DNA from 3 places in the Streptomyces sp. NPDC005374 genome. Region 2 is predicted to be linked to each of the others. Evidence: riboswitches for the same ligand, from Rfam matches in the RefSeq annotation. Region 2 holds a riboswitch; each other region holds the start of a gene.

Region 1 (4,878 bases), on a different contig from region 2:
CGCCTGGTCGGCGAGGATGCGGCGGCACACCGAGGAGGACTCCGGGCTGCAGACCGGGTGGGCCGGCTCCACCTGGGCCCGGGCCGCCGAGATCGTCCGGTACGGCGACGGGGCGGGGTGGCCCGCCGACCGCGTCCGGCGCTTCGAGCACATGCTGCGGACCGCCTACCTGCCGACCGTCACCCAGAAGGTCCCGGACTACAACGGCAACTGGGATCTCGTGATGACCGACGCCGCCATCGGCATCGCCGTCTTCCTCAACGACCACAAGGCCTTCGACCACGCCCTGCAGCGGTTCCGCGAGCGCGTGCCGGCGTACTTCTATCTGGAGAAGGACGGCAAGGTCCCGCTCACCCCGCCGGGCTCCACCGTCAACACCCCGCAGAAGCTGACCACTTACTGGTTCAAGCAGACGGTCTTCAAGGACGGCGTCTCCCAGGAGACCTGCCGCAACTTCAAGCACGTCGGGTACTCCCTCGCCGCCACCGCGCACGTCGCCGAGACCGCCTGGCACCAGGGCGTCGACCTGTACGGCGAGGTCAAGGACCGGCTGAAGGCCGCGCTCGCTCTCCACGCCCGCTACCAGTCGGGCGAGACCGCGCCCGCCTGGCTGTGCGGCGGGAAGGTGGACCGGAACATGGGCCCGGACCTGGAGGTCGCCCTCAACCACCTGGAGAACCGGCTGGACGTCTCCGTCCCGGCCGCGCACAAGCTCGCGGTGAAGACCCGGCCCGCCGGCACCGACGGCCTCTTCGTCTCCTGGGAGACCCTCACCCACGCGGGGAACCCCGGCCCCTGAGACACCGCTGGCGCGAAGCACCCCGCGGATGGCGTACAGTAGTGAACACAACGGCGCGGGGTGGAGCAGCTCGGTAGCTCGCTGGGCTCATAACCCAGAGGTCGCAGGTTCAAATCCTGTCCCCGCTACTGAAACTCAGGGTCGGATTCCAGTTCATGGAATCCGGCCCTGAGTGTTTTCCCGTCAGGCCTTGCGACGGACTGCGTCACGTGGTGTGAGCAGGCGAGCGCCCTCCGCACAACACCTGACATACCGTCAATACCTGTGTGTTGTCCGAGGCGAGGTCAACTCGCCCGTTTTTCGCCGGTCATGGGCCGTTGGTCCTGCGGGATTTCGTTAATGATCAAGCGGAACAGCTTGGAATCGAGCCCCTACGTCTATTAACGTTCGATAACGCAGCGCGGTCGTCCCAGCCGTCACAAGAGATGGCTCCGTGCTCATGCGCCGAATTCCGCAAGGGAACCGGGGAACCACCAACTTGGGGTGAATCGCTCGTATTTCGCCGTGGCAACACGGTCGGTATACGCGCGTAGGAGACCTTCCTGCTCCGAACCCGTCAGCTAACCCGGTAGGCGAGAAGGAAGGAAAGGAGCACGCCCACGTGGCGTCCAACCCGCCTGCCCCCGAGGCGCCTTACGTCCCGAGCGACACCCTCGTGTACGACGGCTACCGTGCCGACGACGAGGCCCCGCTCGGCGAGTGGAACCCGACCGCGGAGTCCCTGGCTCCGGTACGCGGCCGGCATCGCGTGTCCAAGCAGCGCGGCGGGGGATTCGCCCGCAGCTCCACGGTTCTGGGCGTCGGTGTCATAGCCGCCGTCAGCGCCGGCGGGATGGCCAGCGCCAACACCGGCAAGCCGCCGGTCTCCATCTCCATCCCCGACCTGCCCTCCGTGGGCTCGCTCATCTCGGACGACTCCGGCTCCTCCGCGGACGACACGAGCGCCTTCAGCAGTGTCGGCGCCCCCTCCACGGAGACCGCGAAGAGCTCCTCTGCCTCGGACGCCGGTGAGGCACTGCGCTCGCGCATCCTGGCCCAGGCGGAGACGCAGCAGGACCAGATCGACTCCAAGGCCGCCAAGGCCGTCGCGGACGCCGCGCAGAAGGAGTCCGACGCGCTCGCCGCCAAGGCGGAGAAGGAGGCCCAGGAGAAGGCCACCGCCGCGAAGAAGAAGGCGGAGGAGGAGGCCGCGAAGAAGGCCGAGACCGCGCGTCTGGCCGAGCTCGCCAAGCAGTTCACGCTGCCGACCTCGTCGTACACCATCACCGGGACCTTCGGGCAGGCCGGTTCCCTGTGGTCCTCCGGCTACCACACGGGCCTCGACTTCGCCGCGCCCACGGGCACGCTGATCAAGGCGATCCACAGCGGCACCGTCACGGAGGCCGGCTGGGCCGGCTCCTACGGCTACCGCACGATCCTCACCCTCGACGACGGCACCGAGCTGTGGTTCTGCCACCAGTCCTCGATCAGCGTCAGCGTCGGCCAGAAGGTCGCCACCGGTGACGTCATCGGCCGCGTGGGCGCCACCGGCAACGTGACCGGCGCGCACCTGCACCTCGAGGTCCACCCCGGCGGTGCGGCCACCGGGATCGACCCGATGGCGTGGCTGCGCAGCAAGGGGCTCAACCCCTGAGGTTTACGGCGATTTTGCGGCCGTAGCGGAAGAACAGGGTCCGGTGCCTGCGTTGACGTGAAACATGACTTCTCTTCGCAAGCTCGGCTCCTCCGACCTCGAGGTCTTCCCGCTCTCCCTGGGCGGCAACGTCTTCGGCTGGACCGCCGACGAGGCCGCGTCCTTCGCCGTCCTCGACGCGTACACCGCCGCGGGCGGCAACTTCGTCGACACCGCGGACTCCTACTCGGCGTGGATCGAAGGCAACTCCGGCGGTGAGTCCGAGACCGTCATCGGCAGGTGGATCGCGGCCCGCGGCAACCGCGACGACGTCCTCATCGCCACCAAGGTCAGCCAGCACCCCGACTTCCCGGGCCTGTCCGCCGCGAACATCAAGGCGGCGGCGGAGGCTTCGCTGCGACGCCTGGGCACCGACCACATCGACCTGTACTACACCCACTTCGACAAGCCGGAGATCCCCGTCGAGGAGATCATCGGCGCGCTGGACGAACTGGTGAAGGCCGGCAAGGTGCGCGCCATCGGCGCCTCCAACATCTCCGCCGAGCGGCTCTCGGAATCCCTCGCCTTCTCCGACCGCGAGGGCCTGGCCCGGTACGTCGCCCTCCAGCCCCACTACAACCTGGTCTCGCGCGACACCTACGAGGGCGAACTCCAGGCCGTCGCCGACCGGGAGGGCCTCTCCGCCGTCCCGTACTTCGCCCTCGCCTCCGGTTTCCTCACCGGCAAGTACCGTCCCGGCGCCACGGTCGAGGGCGCGCGTGCCAAGGCCGGCGCGGGCAAGCACCTCGACACCGAGCGCGGCCGGAAGGTCCTCGCGGCGCTCGACGAGGTCGCCGAGGCCCACGGAGCCCCGGTCGCCACGGTCGCCCTCGCCTGGCTCGCGGCCCAGCCGACGGTCGCGGCGCCGATCGCGTCCGCCCGCACGGTGGAGCAGCTGCCGGCGCTGGTCGGGGTGACCGACCTGGTGCTGACCGAGGCGGAACTGACGCGCCTGACACAGGCGTCGGCCTGACCTACTACGTCCGGTACGGGTTGTACGCGGGATACGGCGTCGTCGGGTAGTGGACCGGCGGGGCGGCCTGGAACGGCTGGACGGTCTGGAACGGCTGGACGGTCTGGGCCGGCTGCGCCGGATACCCGTACACCCCGTACACCGGCCAGGGCGGCGCGACTACCGGGACCGGCGGTGCCGTGATGCGTGCCGCGTGGTCCAGCGCGGGCCGCGCCACGTCCCGGCGCCGCCACAGCTCCTGCAGCAACTCCCGCTCCCGTACGACGAAGTCGGCGTTCGCCTTCCCGAGCCGGCCCCGGTGCCGCAGGAACGCCAGTGACGTGGCGTAGGCCTCGTACTGCGCGACCGCCCGCGCTGCGGGCCGCCCGCCGAACTGACGCCGCGCGTAGTCGCGCGCCACCCGCCGCGCCCGCATCGAGCCGAGCACATACGGCTCGGTCGGGGCCAGCCAGCCGGCGACGGCGTACGCGGGCAGCTCCTCCCGTACGGTCTTCAGCTCCCGCTGCCGTGTCCAGATGACCAGCCAGGTCAGCAGTCCGAACGCCGGCACCATGAACATCGCGTACACCGCGAAGAACCCGTACTCGCCGAACGTCGACGAGCCGTTCCAGGTCGCGTGCATGCCCATCGCGAGCAGCAGCCCGGTCAGCGGGACGAGCACCCGCCGGATGTGCTGCCGCTCCGCCGAGAGCGCGGAGACGCCGAAGCCGATGCCGGTGAGGACGGTGAACAGGGGGTGCGCGAACGGCGACATCACGACGCGCACGAAGAAGGTCGCGGCGGTGACGGAGGCGATGCCCCGGCCGCCGTTGAGCTGGTCGGTCCCGAAGGCGGTACCGAGGTAGAGGATGTTCTCGGTGAACGCGAACCCGGTCGCGGTGACCCCTGCGATCACCACCCCGTCGACGATCCCGGTGAAGTCGCGTCTGCGGAACAGGAAGACGAGCAGGATGGCGGCGGCCTTGGCCGACTCCTCGACGATGGGCGCTATCACGGTCGCGCCGAGGGTGTCCGCGCTGGTCGGGTCGGCGGTCGCCGTGGCTATCCACTTCGTGGCGAAGCTGTTGGCGATGATCGCTATCAGCGCGGCCGCGCAGGCGCCCCAGGCGAAGCAGAACAGCAGATTGCGCCAGGGGCCCGGCGCGACCCGGTCGAGCCAGCGGAAGGCGGCCATGAGCAGCGGGACGGGCAGGACGGCCAGGCCCAGCCCGACCAGGAACCCCTCGGTGCCGGTCTGTTGGCGGACCAGGGCGAGGATGACGAGCCCGGACAGCGCCAGGAGGGAGATCAGGGCGCCGTAGCGCACCGACTTCCGCTGCCACCAGTGGGCATGCCGCAGCGGATCGCCGCCGGTGGGATCACCGGGGCGTGTCGGATACGGGGGACAGGTGGCCACAGCATCGACCTTAACGAGACAGAGGCGCCGCCCGCAGC
Region 2 (4,878 bases):
ACCAGGCAGGCACCGGGGGCCTGACAGCGACCGAGCACCGCCTGGCCAACGGGCTGCGCGTGGTGCTCTCCGAGGACCACCTGACCCCGGTCGCGGCGGTGTGCCTCTGGTACGACGTCGGTTCGCGCCACGAGGTCAAGGGGCGTACCGGCCTGGCTCACCTCTTCGAGCACCTGATGTTCCAGGGCTCCAAGCAGGTGCACGGCAACGGGCACTTCGAGCTCGTCCAGGGCGCCGGCGGCTCGCTCAACGGCACCACCAGCTTCGAGCGCACCAACTACTTCGAGACCATGCCGACCCACCAGCTGGAGCTCGCCCTCTGGCTGGAGGCCGACCGCATGGGCTCGCTGCTGGCCGCCCTCGACGACGAGTCGATGGAGAACCAGCGCGACGTCGTCAAGAACGAGCGCCGGCAGCGCTACGACAACGTCCCCTACGGCACCGCGTTCGAGAAGCTCACCGCGCTCGCCTACCCGGAGGGCCACCCCTACCACCACACCCCGATCGGCTCGATGGCCGACCTGGACGCGGCCACCCTGGAGGACGCGCGCGCGTTCTTCCGCACGTACTACGCCCCCAACAACGCCGTCCTGTCGGTCGTCGGCGACATCGACCCGGAGCGGACGCTCGCCTGGGTCGAGAAGTACTTCGGCTCCATCCCCTCGCACGACGGCAAGTCCGCCCCGCGTGACGGCTCGCTCCCCGACGTCATCGGCGAGCAGTTGCGCGAGGTCGTCGAGGAGGAGGTCCCCGCGCGCGCGTTGATGGCCGCCTACCGGCTGCCGCACGACGGCACCCGCGAGGCGGACGCGGCCGACCTGGCGCTCACCGTCCTGGGCGGCGGCGAGTCCTCCCGCCTGTACAACCGGCTCGTACGACGCGACCGTACGGCCGTCGCTGCAGGCTTCGGACTGCTGCGGCTGGCCGGTGCGCCCTCCCTGGGCTGGCTCGACGTGAAGACCTCCGGTGACGTCGAGGTGCCGGTCATCGAGGCCGCCATCGACGAGGAGCTCGCCCGGTTCGCCGAGGAGGGCCCGACCGCCGAGGAGATGGAGCGCGCCCAGGCCCAGTTGGAGCGCGAGTGGCTGGACCGGCTCGGCACCGTCGCGGGCCGCGCCGACGAACTGTGCCGCTACGCCGTCCTGTTCGGCGACCCGCAGCTCGCCCTGACCGCCGTGCAGCGCGTCCTGGAGGTGAGCGCCGAGGACGTCCAGAAGGTCGCCAAGGCCAAGCTGCGCCCCGACAACCGCGCGGTGCTCGTCTACGAGCCGACCGTCGCCGAAGCCCCCGCCGACCAGGACGAGAACGAGGAGGCGGCCAAGTGACCGAGCTCGCCGCGATGGAATTCCACCCTCAGCCGCAGGCGGGCGAGCCCAAGGTCTGGGCCTTCCCCGCTCCTGAGCGCGGGACGCTCGACAACGGTCTCACCGTCCTGCGCTGCCACCGCCCCGGCCAGCAGGTAGTCGCCGTCGAGGTGCTCCTGGACGCCCCCCTGGAGGCCGAGCCGGCCGGCCTGGACGGTGTCGGCACGATCATGGCGCGCGCCTTCTCGGAGGGCACCGACAAGCACTCCGCCGAGGAGTTCGCCGCCGAACTGGAGCGCTGCGGCGCCACCCTCGACGCGCACGCCGACCACCCGGGCGTCCGGCTGAGCCTCGAGGTGCCGGCCTCCCGCCTCGCCAAGGCGCTCGGTCTGCTGGCCGACGCCCTCAGGGCGCCCGCCTTCGCGGACAGCGAGATCGAACGGCTCGTCAACAACCGGCTGGACGAGATCCCGCACGAGCTCGCCAACCCCTCCCGCCGTGCCGCCAAGGAGCTCTCCAGGGAGCTGTTCCCTGCGGACTCGCGCATGTCGCGCCCGCGCCAGGGCACCGAGGAGACGGTCGAGAACATCGACTCCGCGGCCGTGCGCGGCTTCTACGAGAAGCACGTGCGCCCCGCCACCGCGACCGCCGTGGTCGTCGGCGACCTCGACGGCATCGACCTGGACGCGCTGCTCGGCGACACCCTCGGTTCCTGGACCGGCTCCACGGCCCGGCCGCGGCCCGTGCCGCCGGTGACCGCCGACGACACCGGCCGGGTCGTCATCGTGGACCGCCCCGGCGCCGTCCAGACCCAGCTGCTGATCGGCCGCGTCGGCGCCGACCGGCACGCGCGCGTGTGGCCCGCGCAGGTGCTCGGCACGTACTGCCTCGGCGGCACCCTCACTTCCCGCCTGGACCGTGTCCTGCGCGAGGAGAAGGGCTACACCTACGGCGTGCGCGCGTTCGGGCAGGTCCTCAGGTCCGCCCCGGACGGCTCGGGCGCCGCGATGCTCGCCATCAGCGGCTCCATCGACACCCCGAACACCGGTCCCGCTCTGGACGACCTCTGGAAGGTACTGCGCACCCTCGCGGAGGGCGGCCTCACCGACGCCGAGCGGGACGTCGCCGTACAGAACCTCGTCGGCGTGGCGCCGCTCAAGTTCGAGACGGCGGCGGCCGTGGCGGGCACCCTGGCCGACCAGGTAGAGCAGCACCTGCCCGACGACTTCCAGGCGACCCTGTACCAGCAGCTCGCCGCGACCGGCACCGTCGAGGCCACAGCGGCCGTGGTGAACGCCTTCCCGGTGGACCGGCTGGTGACGATCCTGGTCGGTGACGCGGCCGCCATCAAGGAGCCCGTCGAGGCCCTCGGCATCGGCGAGGTCAAGGTCGTGTCGGCCGAGTAGAGGGACCGGCAGCAAAGGCGCCACAGGGGCCCTGGTGACGGAAGCGCCACCAGGGCCCTTTGGATGTCCAGGCTTCTTAGATGTCCGAATTGGGCAGGAGGTTGCCTGTCTGGCCTGTGGGATGCGCCTCAAAAACCGTGATCGGTTTGGGGATTGAAAGTCGGCCCGCTTAGCGTCATCCCGGCTGTTCGTCAGGCAGTGCGCCGCGTCCGTGGCACCGGACAGTCATCGCCGAGTCCCCGCATGGCGCGAGCCAGGGGAGCCGGGGACCCACATGTGTTGTCCCTGGGGTGAATCGGACGCCCGCGCGAGCTCGCGAGGGGCCCGTAGGAGACCTTCCTGCTCCGAACCCGTCAGCTAACCCGGTAGGCGAGAAGGAAGGAAAGGACCAGCCACCACATGGCGTTCACCTGCGCCGCCGGGAAGCACCGTCGGCCCAGCCGGATGAAGCGCACCACCGCCCGTGCGGCGGGCGTCGCGGCCCTCGCCACCACCGGCGTCATCGGCACCATCGCCGCCCCGGCGCTCGCCGCCGAGAACTCCGTCGAGCAGACCGGGCTCATGCCCGTCGTCAGCGTCGGCGAGTCCCTCTCCGCCCAGCTCGACGCCCAGGCCGCCGCCCAGCAGCAGGCCGCCGAGGAGAAGAAGGCCGCGGCCGAGGCCAAGAGGAAGGCCGAGGCGCGGGCCAAGGAGGAGCGCGAGGCCAAGGAGCGCGCCGCCCGCGCCGCCGAGCGCGAGCGCCTCAACAGGTTCGTCACCCCGATCTCCGGCTCCTACATCTCCACCGGCTACAAGACCGGCGGTTCCCTGTGGTCCTCCGGCAGCCACACCGGTGTCGACTTCCACGCCGCGAGCGGTACCTCCGTCCACGCGGTCGGCCGCGGCACCGTGGTGGAGACCGGCTGGGGCGGGGCGTACGGCAACGAGATCGTGATCAGGATGGCCGACGGCACGTACACCCAGTACGGCCACCTGTCGTCCATCGGCGTCTCGGTCGGCCAGTCGGTCACCCCCGGCCAGCAGATCGGCCTGTCCGGCGCGACCGGCAACACCACCGGGCCGCACCTGCACTTCGAGGCCCGCACCACCGCCGAGTACGGTTCGGACATCGATCCCGTCTCCTACCTCCGCTCGCACGGCGTGAGTGTCTGACGACGTACCGCGAGATCTTCTTCGGCCCCGGCTCCTGTGAGCCGGGGTTTCGTCGTTTGCAGTGGCCCGCTGTCCAAAAAATATCCCTGGATTCCGGCCCGCCGTCGGAAATTCCCGCTCATTGCAATAGAGTCACTGAACACACGTCAATCGGAGACGTTTCACGGGGATTAAGACGGAGGTCGGGCATGCGTATTCCGGCGCACTCGGTATGCACTGCTATCCGGGACGACATCGTCGCCGGTGTCTACGAGCGCGGCGGCCGGCTCACCGAGGAACTGCTCGCCCGCCGCTACGGCGTCTCCCGCGTCCCCGTCCGGGAGGCCCTGCGCACGCTGGAGGCCGAGGGCTTCGTGGTGACGCGCAGGCACGCGGGCGCGTGCGTGGCCGAACCGACCGAGCAGGAGGGCGCCGACCTCCTGGAGATGCGCATGCTGCTGGAGCCGCTCGGCGCCTCCCGGGCCGCCCAGCGGCGCACCGAGGCCCATCTGAAGGTGCTGCGCGGCCTGGTCCGGCTGGGCCAGGAGCGGGCCAGGAGGGGCAACAGCGAGGATCTGCGCTCCCTGGGGGGCTGGTTCCACGAGACGCTCGCCCAGGCCTCCGGCAGCCCGGCCATGACCTCGATGCTGACCCAGCTGCGGCACAAGATCGCCTGGATGTACGTGGTGGAGGCGCCCGCCAACCCGGTGGAGTCGTGGGCGGAGCACGGTGCGATCGTGGATGCGGTGGCGCGCGGGGACGGTGAGCGGGCGCGGGCGATCACGGCACTGCACACCGAGCGCTCGAGCGTGGTGCACCGGCTGCGGTTCACCTCCAACGGTGAGCGCGCGGACCGTGTGAGGACCTCGCAACATCCTGTAAACGTGACGGGCCTGCGGCATTAACACGGGCACCGTATACAAAGAGAGAGTAATTCGCGGGAGACTATTCATGCTGCCCGTGAAATGGAAATGCGAAGGGCCCGCCCGATAATTCGGACGAGCCCTTCGGTGGTGTTTTACGGCACTGTGCCGCGG
Region 3 (4,878 bases), on a different contig from region 2:
CCCCTCACCAACGGCCTGCCCAGCTCGTGGAGTCCGCTCATGGCCATCTACGACAAGGCCTTCCTGCAGTCCGACATCTACGGCGCCTCAGCCACCGCGGTCGTCCTGGCCCTGGCCACGTTCGTCCTCTCCTTCACCCTGCTGCGCGTCTCCGACCGCTACACCCGGGAGGACCGGGCATGACCCCCCTCACCCTCACCGCCGACATCACTGGCAAGGCCGCGAAAGCGCGCCGCACCGCCTGGGTGCCGACGATCGTGCTGCTCCTCGGCGCCCTGTACTGCCTGGTCCCCATCGCCTGGGTGGTCGTCGCGGCGACCAAGGACCGGTCGGAGCTCTTCTCCACCTTCACCTTCGCCCCCGGCAGCGGCTTCTTCCAGAACCTGAGCGACCTGACGGCCTACCGGGACGGCATCTTCTGGCGCTGGATGGCCAACTCCGCCTTCTACGCCGGTTTCGGCGCCCTGCTCTCCGCCGCGGTCTCCGCCGCCGGCGGCTACGCGCTCGGCCGGTTCGCCTTCCGCGGCCGTGAGGCCGTCTTCAAGATGATCCTGGCCGGCGTCCTGGTGCCGTCCATCGTGCTCGCCGTACCGCAGTACCTACTGCTGTCGAAACTCGGCATGGCCGACTCGTACTGGTCGATGCTGCTGCCGTCGATCCTCTCGCCGTACGGCGTCTACCTGGTCCGCATCTACGCGGCCGCGTCCGTGCCCGCCGAGCTGATGGAGGCGGCCCGCATGGACGGCGCGAGCGAGTGGAGGATCTTCTCGCGGATCGCCGTACCGATGATGATGCCGGGCCTGATCACGGTGTTCCTCTTCCAGTTCGTCGGCATCTGGAACAACTTCCTGCTGCCGTACGTGATGCTGGCCGACGACGAGAAGTTCCCGATCACCCTCGGCCTGTACACGCTGCTCGCCCAGGGCGCCTCGCAGCCCGCGCTGTACACCCTGGTCATCACCGGGTGTCTGCTGGCGATCCTGCCGCTGATCGGTCTGTTCCTGGTGATCCAGCGGTTCTGGTCCCTGGACCTGCTGAGCGGCTCGGTCAAGGCCTGAACAACCCTTCTCCTGCTGACGTCTCTAGCTGACGAGGAACATGACCACCAGCGCGAACGGCCGCCGCAGGCCTCCCACCATCCACGACGTGGCCCGGGAGGCCGGCGTCTCGCGGGGCACCGTCTCCCGCTTCCTGAACGGCGGCCACTACGTCTCGCCGGCCGCCCGGCGGGCCGTGGAGGCCGCCATCAGGAAGACCGGGTACGTGGTCAACCGGCACGCGCGCAGCCTGAGTACGGGCCGGTCGGACTCGGTGGCGTTCCTGCTGACGGAACCGCAGGAGAAGTTCTTCGAGGACCCCAACTTCAACGTCCTGCTGCGTGGTTGCACCGAACGGCTCGCCCAGTTCGACATCCCGCTGCTGCTGATGCTGGCCGAGAGCGACGACGACAGACGCCGGCTGACCCGGTACATCACCTCGGGCCACGTCGACGGCGTGCTGCTGCTCTCCAACCACAGCGGTGACCCGGTCGCCGCCGAACTGCACGAGGCCGGGATCCCGTTGGTGGTCTGCGGCAAGCCGATAGGGCTCGGTTCCAAGGTGAGTTACGTGGCCGCCGCCGACCGCGACGGCGCGCAGGAGATGGTCCGCCATCTGCTCGAGGGCGGCCGGCGCCGCGTCGGCATGGTCACCGGGCCCCTGGACATGCCGGGCGGCCCCGACCGGCTGGCCGGCTACCGGGACGTGCTCGCCGAGGCGGGCCTGCCCTACGACCCGGCGCTCGTGGTCGAGGGCGACTTCCGGCGCAGCGGCGGCGAGCGGGCGGCCCGGCGGCTGCTCGCCCAAGCACCCGACATGGACGCCGTGTTCGTCGCCTCCGACCTCATGGCGCTGGGTGTCGTGGGCGTCCTCCAGCAGTCCGGGCGCTCGGTCCCCGGTGACATCGCTGTCGGCGGCTTCGACGACTCCCCGGCCGCCACCGCCATCGCCCCCGCCCTGACCACCATGCGCCAGCCCTTCGACCGCATCAGCGCCGAGATGGTCCGCATGCTCCTCGCCCAGATCGCCGGCGAGGACACGGCCGGGGTGATCCTCCCGACGGAACTGGTGATCCGGGACTCGGCGTGACCGGAACCGGAACACACGTCAACGGATGTGAAAGCAGCAGCCGTCCGGTTCGCGTCGAGTCGATGGGCCCAACCATCCGTATTCTCTGATCATGGCCGCCTCCCCCGCATATTCACTCATCGCCACGGACCTGGACGGCACGCTGCTGCGTGCCGACGACACCCTCTCGGACCGGTCGTTGGCCGCGCTCGCGCGAGTGGCGGCGGGTGGGGCCCGGCATCTCGTCGTGACGGGTCGGCCGGCGCCCAGAGTGCGGCCCCTCCTCGACGACCTGGGCAGCACGGGGCTCGCGGTGTGCGGGCAGGGCGCGCAGGTGTACGACGCCGGCGCGGACCGTCTGCTGTGGTCGGTGAACCTGGACCGGGAGCTGGCCGAGACCGCGCTCGGGAAGATCGAGGCCGAGGTGGGGCAGGTGTACGCGGCCGTGGACCAGGACGGCGTGGACGGGCTGACGCTCATCGAGCCGGGGTATCTGATGCCCCACCCGACGCTGCCCGCCGTGCGGGTCGACCGGCGCGACGACCTGTGGTGCGAGCCGATCAGCAAGGTGCTGCTGCGGCACCCCTATCTGTCCGACGACGAGTTGGCGGGGACGGCGCGCTCGGTGGTGGGCTCACTGGCCACGGTCACCATGTCGGGGCCCGGAACCGTCGAACTCCAGCCATGCGGCATCACCAAGGCGACGGGCCTCGCGCTGGCCGCCGAACACCTGGGTCTCGGGCCGGAGGTGACGATCGCCTTCGGGGACATGCCCAACGACATCCCCATGTTCGACTGGGCGGCCCACGGGGTCGCGATGGCCAACGCCCACCCCGAACTCAGGGCCGTGGCCGACGAGGTGACCCTGTCGAACGAGGACGACGGCATCGCCGTCGTCCTCGAAAGACTGTTCCCTGAGGCGTAGTTCCTAGTACGCGCCCCAGACGTTGTCGATCGACCCGTACCGCTGGGCCGCGTAGTTGCAGGCCGCGGTGATGTTCGCGACCGGGTCGTACGGGTCCCACAGCGTGTTGGACACGTGGTAGGCGTTGAACGTCGGGTCGATCACCTGGAGCAGGCCCTTGGACGGGGTGCCGGCGGCCGCGTTGGAGTCCCAGTTGTTGATGGCCCACGGGTTGCCGGAGGACTCGCGGATGACGTTGCGGTAGATGCCGTTGTAGGAGCCGGGTATCCCGTGCTCCGCCATGACGGCGAGGGAGGCCCGGATCCAGCCGTCGAGGGTGTTGGAGTACCCGAGCGTGGTCGCGGTCTGCACGGTCGGGGTGGCCGCGGACGCGCTGGTCGCGCCGAGGAGGGGGAGCGCCAGTACGGCGGCTCCGGTGCCGAGGACGGCGAGCTTGCGGGCCAAACGGCTCTTGCGGGGGGTGCGGTGCTGAGCGGCAGCGGGCATGGCGAAGTTCCTCTCCGTCGCCTGCGAGGTGAGCTGTCGGGTTCGGGCGGGAGTTGCCCGGCCATGCCCGCAAAAGGCATGACTTCACCCCGAGCCGTACCGGTATGCCCGAAGACATCCCGATCCGGCGACTTACCTGGTTCCCCCGCTCCTGCCGTGGTTTCTCGGTGGGTGTATGGGCGGTGGCAGGATTCGGCGTCCGCCCGACAGGCCGGGAACGTATGCGAGAGCACATGTCCGGAACAAGTGGCGAATTCACATGCCATGCCTATTGACCTTGGTAAGGGCGATTTAGGGCACTTGATCCTTTGCGACAGCAAGCCTCAACTGACGCACAGGGAAAGGCGGATCGGTGCATTCCGGATGCGTGCGGATCCGTGGGGTCGGGTGAGCCAAGTCACGCGTGATCGCAAGAGGGGTAAAACGGTCAAGAGTGCCCAACTCGTGGTCAACCGCCCGTCCGTGGGTTCCGCTTCTCCCGCGTCCGGTGCGACGCTTCATGGCCGGCCTCGCGGGAAGGCCGCACGTTCACGCGTGGGTGGAGTCGCGCAGGGCACGTGTGAAACGAGAAGGGCTTCCCGGGCGGGTCCGGGACAGGTTCGAGGCAGGTCCGGGTCGTGCCCGGGTGAGTCGGGGCCGACCCGGGTCCGGACATCAGTGACTACTTACCTACAAGTCGATGGATATCCGTTCTTTTCACGTGATCAAAAACATACCGACCGTGATCCGATACCGCCCGGCATGGACGGGGCGGGCGCTATCGGTGATCCAAAGGTGACCGGATACGCTGACTCGAGTGATGGCAGCGACCTATCGACATTCCGTGTAACCGCCAGTAGACACCAGCAGACAGGAGACCCCTCGTGACCGTCGTCGGGCCGTTCGGGCTGAGCGTGCGGGACCAGGCTCTGGAAGCCGATGTCCAGGCCGGATTGGCGGCTGTCGAGGAGGGACTGCTCGAGGCCACCAAGAGCGAGGTTCCCTTCATCACGGAGGCCGCCCAGCATCTGGTGCGGGCGGGCGGCAAGCGCTTCCGGCCGCTGCTGGTGATGCTCGCCGCCCAGTTCGGGGACCGCCATGCGCCGGGCGTCGTGCCGTCGGCCGTCGTGGTGGAACTGACCCACCTCGCGACGCTGTACCACGACGACGTCATGGACGAGGCCGCCGTGCGCCGCGGCGTCGACAGCGCCAACACCCGCTGGGGCAACTCGGTGGCCGTGCTGACCGGCGACTTCCTCTTCGCCCGCGCCTCGCACATCCTGGCCGACCTCGGCCCCGAGGCGGTCCGGGTGCAGGCCGAGGCGTTCGAGCGCCTGGTCACCGGGCAGATCCTGGAGACGGCCGGCCCGATGGACGGCCGG

Evidence for each region. A riboswitch is a leader RNA that binds a small molecule or an ion and turns the genes downstream of it on or off. The one in region 2 is predicted to bind cyclic di-AMP.
Region 1: another riboswitch for cyclic di-AMP. It lies ahead of ACFYRX_RS16290 (M23 family metallopeptidase); the one in region 2 lies ahead of ACFYRX_RS09040 (M23 family metallopeptidase).
Region 3: another riboswitch for cyclic di-AMP. It lies ahead of ACFYRX_RS04440 (transglycosylase SLT domain-containing protein); the one in region 2 lies ahead of ACFYRX_RS09040 (M23 family metallopeptidase).

What each region holds. Positions count from the first base shown of each region.
Region 1 is NZ_JBIAKA010000005.1:535,352-540,229, forward strand. It holds gene ACFYRX_RS16280 (alginate lyase family protein) at 1-799, shown strand, start outside; tRNA gene ACFYRX_RS16285 (tRNA-Met) at 854-927, shown strand; cyclic di-AMP (ydaO/yuaA leader) riboswitch at 1,232-1,389, shown strand; gene ACFYRX_RS16290 (M23 family metallopeptidase) at 1,401-2,432, shown strand; gene ACFYRX_RS16295 (aldo/keto reductase) at 2,497-3,444, shown strand; gene ACFYRX_RS16300 (PrsW family intramembrane metalloprotease) at 3,449-4,840, opposite strand.
Region 2 is NZ_JBIAKA010000003.1:128,422-133,299, forward strand. It holds gene ACFYRX_RS09030 (M16 family metallopeptidase) at 1-1,325, shown strand, start outside; gene ACFYRX_RS09035 (M16 family metallopeptidase) at 1,322-2,710, shown strand; cyclic di-AMP (ydaO/yuaA leader) riboswitch at 2,930-3,097, shown strand; gene ACFYRX_RS09040 (M23 family metallopeptidase) at 3,110-3,862, shown strand; gene ACFYRX_RS09045 (GntR family transcriptional regulator) at 4,051-4,746, shown strand.
Region 3 is NZ_JBIAKA010000001.1:945,139-950,016, reverse strand. It holds gene ACFYRX_RS04460 (carbohydrate ABC transporter permease) at 1-183, shown strand, start outside; gene ACFYRX_RS04455 (carbohydrate ABC transporter permease) at 180-1,058, shown strand; gene ACFYRX_RS04450 (LacI family DNA-binding transcriptional regulator) at 1,099-2,127, shown strand; gene ACFYRX_RS04445 (HAD family hydrolase) at 2,219-3,031, shown strand; gene ACFYRX_RS04440 (transglycosylase SLT domain-containing protein) at 3,035-3,517, opposite strand; cyclic di-AMP (ydaO/yuaA leader) riboswitch at 3,523-3,725, opposite strand; gene ACFYRX_RS04435 (polyprenyl synthetase family protein) at 4,381-4,878, shown strand, end outside.